One region of the Chitinimonas sp. BJYL2 genome, then DNA from elsewhere that is predicted to be linked to it. Evidence: predicted binding sites of a transcription regulator. Region 1 holds the regulator's gene; the other holds the start of a gene.
What was found. The regulator HrcA, encoded in region 1, represses chaperone genes, less so after heat shock. The targets are predictions, from matches to a motif close to ATTAGCACTCGNNNNNNNCGAGTGCTAAT.
Positions count from the first base shown of each region.

Region 2: the regulator HrcA is predicted to act here: its motif matches at 1,355-1,383, upstream of rpoH (RNA polymerase sigma factor RpoH).

Region 1 covers NZ_JANZKW010000002.1:304,562-306,760, reverse strand. The annotation lists gene mltB (lytic murein transglycosylase B) at 1-548, opposite strand, end outside; gene hrcA (heat-inducible transcriptional repressor HrcA) at 581-1,603, opposite strand; gene O9X62_RS06960 (transporter substrate-binding domain-containing protein) at 1,825-2,199, shown strand, end outside.
Region 2 covers NZ_JANZKW010000001.1:454,003-456,201, forward strand. The annotation lists gene ftsX (permease-like cell division protein FtsX) at 1-359, shown strand, start outside; gene O9X62_RS02130 (ABC transporter substrate-binding protein) at 445-1,263, shown strand; gene rpoH (RNA polymerase sigma factor RpoH) at 1,424-2,199, shown strand, end outside.

The DNA of each region.
Region 1 (2,199 bases):
CCCGCGTAGCTGCCTTTGAAGACAAAGGGATCGAGCTTTTCGTCACGCGCCAGCAACAGGAATTCGCGTAGTTCATTGCGGAAGAAGTCGGCTCGACGCGGGTAGTCAAAGGCGATACTGCCGAGCGCATCCATGACACGGAAGCTGCCGGTATTGCGCCCCCAGAGGGTTTCTACCCCGAGGATGGCAACCAGGTATTCGGGCTCAACGCCATAGCGCCGGGAGACGGCATCAATCAGCGAGGCGTGCTCGTGCCAGTAAGCCACGCCCAGACGGATACGGGTGTCGTTGACGAAGTCCGTCCGGAATGCGTGGTAGGGGCGACTGGTGGAGGGGCGGTCGAGAATGCCGACTATATGTGGCTTGGCAACGATCTGGCCGAACTGTGCTTTCAGTGCATCACGATCAAAGCCATGCTCGCGCACCATGTCTTCAATGAAGGCACTGACATCCGGACGCTCGTTGAAAGCAAGGGGCGGGGCGGGCAGGGCAGGTTCGTCAGCCAGGCAGGCGCAGGCCGCCAGTGCTATCAACAAGGGTTTGAACATGGGGCCAATCAGGAAACGTGTGGGCAAGGTGCTCACACGGGGTGTGACAGAGCGGACGACAGTAGTTTGGCGGTGACATCCACAATCGGAATCACCCGCTCATAGGCCATGCGCGTGGGGCCGACGACACCGAGTGTGCCGACGATCTGACCGTTGACCTTGTAAGGCGCGGTAATCACGGAACACTCGTCCAGTGAGGAGAGTCCGGCTTCCTGGCCAATGAAGATCTGCACGCCGGCAGCCTGCTGGCTGTGATCGAGCAAGTGCAGCAGGGCGGTCTTGTCTTCAAAAACCCGGAACAACTGGCGAAGCCGTTCGACATTGTTGGAGAGTTCATCCACGCGCAAGAGGTTGCTTTCACCCGTGATGACAACCGGGTTGGCTTCCTCGGCCATGGCTTGGCTGCCAGCCTGTACCGCAGCATTCATCAGTGCCGATATATCCCCCTGCAGATGGCGCAGATCGGCGTAAACGGCATCACGCACTTCTTCCAGTGTCTTGCCGGTGCAATGCTGGTTGAAAAAGTTGGTGGCTTCGGTCAGTTCCTGCGCGGTGTAGTCGCGATCCCCAATCAGGATGCGGTTTTGCACATCGCCATCGGCCGTTACCAGAATCAGCAGGATGCGGCGCTCGGACAGCCGCACGAACTCCACCTGCGCCAGGGGAATACCACGACGCTTGGGTGCCATGACCACGCCGGCAAACTCGGTCAGCTGCGACAGCAGGCTGGAGGCGGCGGCAATAGCGCGTTGCGGGTTATCGGGCAGGAGCATGCCTTGCAGTTCGGAGATCTCCACCTGCTGCAACGGCTGGATGGTAATCAGGCTATCCACAAACAGGCGATAGCCTCGCGCAGTCGGAATACGACCGGCGGAGGTATGGGGGCTGATGATGAGACCCAGTTCCTCCAGGTCCGACATCACATTCCGGATCGAGGCGGGCGACAGGTCCAGCCCCGAGTATTTGGAAAGAGTCCGGGAGCCCACAGGCTGCCCGTCGACGATATATCGCTCGACCAGGGTCTTGAGCAGGATTTGCGCGCGTTCGCTGAGCATGGCGCGATTGTAACGCTCGCGATGGACACGGCAAGGGGTTCAGCGCGCCGCGATGTCGGTTGCCTGCAACGCCCTCATGTTGCAATGCAACACATCGGCTTGCGCCAAGGCAACTGAGTCACTCGCCGCTTGTTTATGACATATGGAAGCGCGTAGCCTTGCAACTTTGCGGCGTTGCCAGCAGCGGCGCCCCTTGTTGATCAATCTTTATCGAGGTTGCCATGGCCCTTTTTGCCCGCGCGTTTCTTGTTATCTCACTGCTTGCGGGGCTGGCCCATGCCGACACGCTGAAAATTGCCATCGAGGGCAAGTATCCACCGTTCTCGCAGATGGATGCGAAGGGCAACCTCAGCGGCTTTGACGTGGATATCGTCAAGGCTCTGTGCAAGGAGATCAAGGCCGATTGCCAGTTGGTGCAGGTGGACTGGGACAACCTCATTCCCGCACTCAACAAGAAGCAGGTTGATGCCGTGGTGGCCATGATGTCGGTGACCGAAGATCGCAAGAAGCTGGTGGATTTCACCCAGCGCTATGCAAACACGCCGGCCTTTTTCTTTGCCAAGGCCAAGCGCATTCCCTATGTGTTCATCACTCCC
Region 2 (2,199 bases), on a different contig from region 1:
TCGGCGCGGGCCTGCTGCTCGTCACCACCAACCTGATCCGCATGCAGATCCTGACCCGGCGCGAGGAGATCGAAGTCAGCAAGCTGATTGGTGCCACGGACAGCTTCATCCGCCGCCCTTTCCTGTACTTTGCCGGCGTGCAGGCCGTGCTGGGCTCGGCCATCGGCATGCTGGTCGTCGCCATCATCCTGCAGCAGCTTGCCAAGCCGGTCGACACGCTGGCCGCCCTCTATGGCGAGCATTTCAATCTGATGCTGCCGCAGCCAGCTTTCCTGCTTACCGCAATGGGTTCCGTGGTGGCGCTGAGTCTGGCCGGGGCCATGCTGTCGGTCCGCAAGCATCTGCGCGAGACGGACTGATCCGTATATATATCTTTACCACTGGCCGCTACAAGCCAGCGCGGCTGACTAGAATGAACGAGTCTGGATGCTTGGCAGTCCTGTCATGGACATTGGAATGCGCACCTTCCTCGTCGCACTGCTCTGTTGCCTGCTGGTAGTGCCTTCGCCGGCTGCCGCAAGCACCGGGCATGCCTGCGTCAAGACAGTCCGGTGGAATCCGGATCTGCCCTACGCGGGCCAGGACGCCAGCGGCAAGCTGATCGGCAGTGATATCGAACTCCTGCAGGCACTGCTTCAGCGCATGGATTGTCGTGCCCAATTCGTGCAGATGCCTTGGGCGCGGGCCTTGGTAGAGCTGGAGCATGGCAAGCTCGATATCTTGCCCGGTGCCTTCAAGACCGCCGAGCGAGAGCGCTATGCGCGATTCAGCCAAGCCTACAGCCGAATACCCAATGTGCTCTTTGTGGCCACGAAGAAACTGCCCAGCTACCGATTTTCCCGCCTCGCCGATCTCATCGGAACCGACTTCCGGCTTGGCGTCCAAATCCATGTTTCCTATGGCCCGGAATTCGAGGCGCTCAAGCACCAGCCGGGATTCCGTGAGCGCCTGACACCTGTCACGCAACGCCACTCTGCCTGGAAAATGCTGGCGCTGGACCGTATCGATGGCTTGATCGCAGATGAAGTCACGGCCTTGCTTGAGCTGAAGGCACTGGGGCTGGAGCAGGAAATCCGCAAAACGAGCCTGATCGTCTCCAGCGACGCCGCCCACATCGCCCTGAGCCGGAAAACCACCGACGAAGCCTTCCTGATACGCTTCGATGCTGCGCTGGACGCCATCATTGCCGATGGCACCTATCTGTCGATCATGCAGCGGCACCTCCCCTGCAAAGTGTCCGTTCGTCAGCTCGGCTGCGACTGAGCACGCTACAAGAGAAGCCCTGCTGGCAGCATCAGCCGGCCGCTTGGTCACGAATGCAAATATCCACCTGCCCCGCTGAACTTTCGGCCCCATTGGCACTCTCATGCCGGGAGTGCTAACATCAGTCAGCCGTGAAATCCACACGGCGCAGGAGCTGCCAATGACCACCATGACCCTTCCCGTACTTGCCGGCGACACCCTCGACCGCTACGTCCAGCAGGTGAATGCCATTCCCTTGCTCACGCAGGAGGAAGAAGTCAGCCTAGCCGAACGCTACCACGCCGAGAATGATCTTGAGGCGGCCGGTAAGCTCGTCATGTCGCACCTTCGTGTGGTCGTCTCGATCGCCCGCGGTTACGCCGGTTACGGCCTGCCACAAGCTGATCTGATCCAGGAAGGCAATATCGGCCTGATGAAAGCCGTGAAGCGCTTCGAACCCAGCCGTGGCGTGCGTCTGTTCTCGTTCGCGATCCACTGGATCAAGGCCGAGATCCACGAATACATCCTGCGCAACTGGCGTCTGGTACGCATTGCCACCACCAAATCCCAACGCAAGCTGTTCTTCAACCTGCGCAGCATGCGCACGGGCCTGTCGTCGCTGACGCACAAGGAAGCCCAGAAAATCGCGGACGACCTCGGCGTCAAACCCGAAGAAGTCTTCGAAATGGAAACCCGGATGACCGGTCACGACGTGGCCTTGGTTGCCGACGACGGCGACGAAGACAGCTACGCCCCGATCGACTGGCTGGCCGACACCGACAACGAGCCCGTTGCCGTGCTCGAACGCCGCGCTACCGACCACCTGCACGGCGAAGGCCTGCGCGCCGCACTCGAGTCACTGGACCCGCGTAGCCGCCGTATCGTCGAAGCTCGCTGGCTGGCCGACGATAGCGGTGCTACGCTGCATGAACTGGCGGACGAATTCGGGGTATCGGC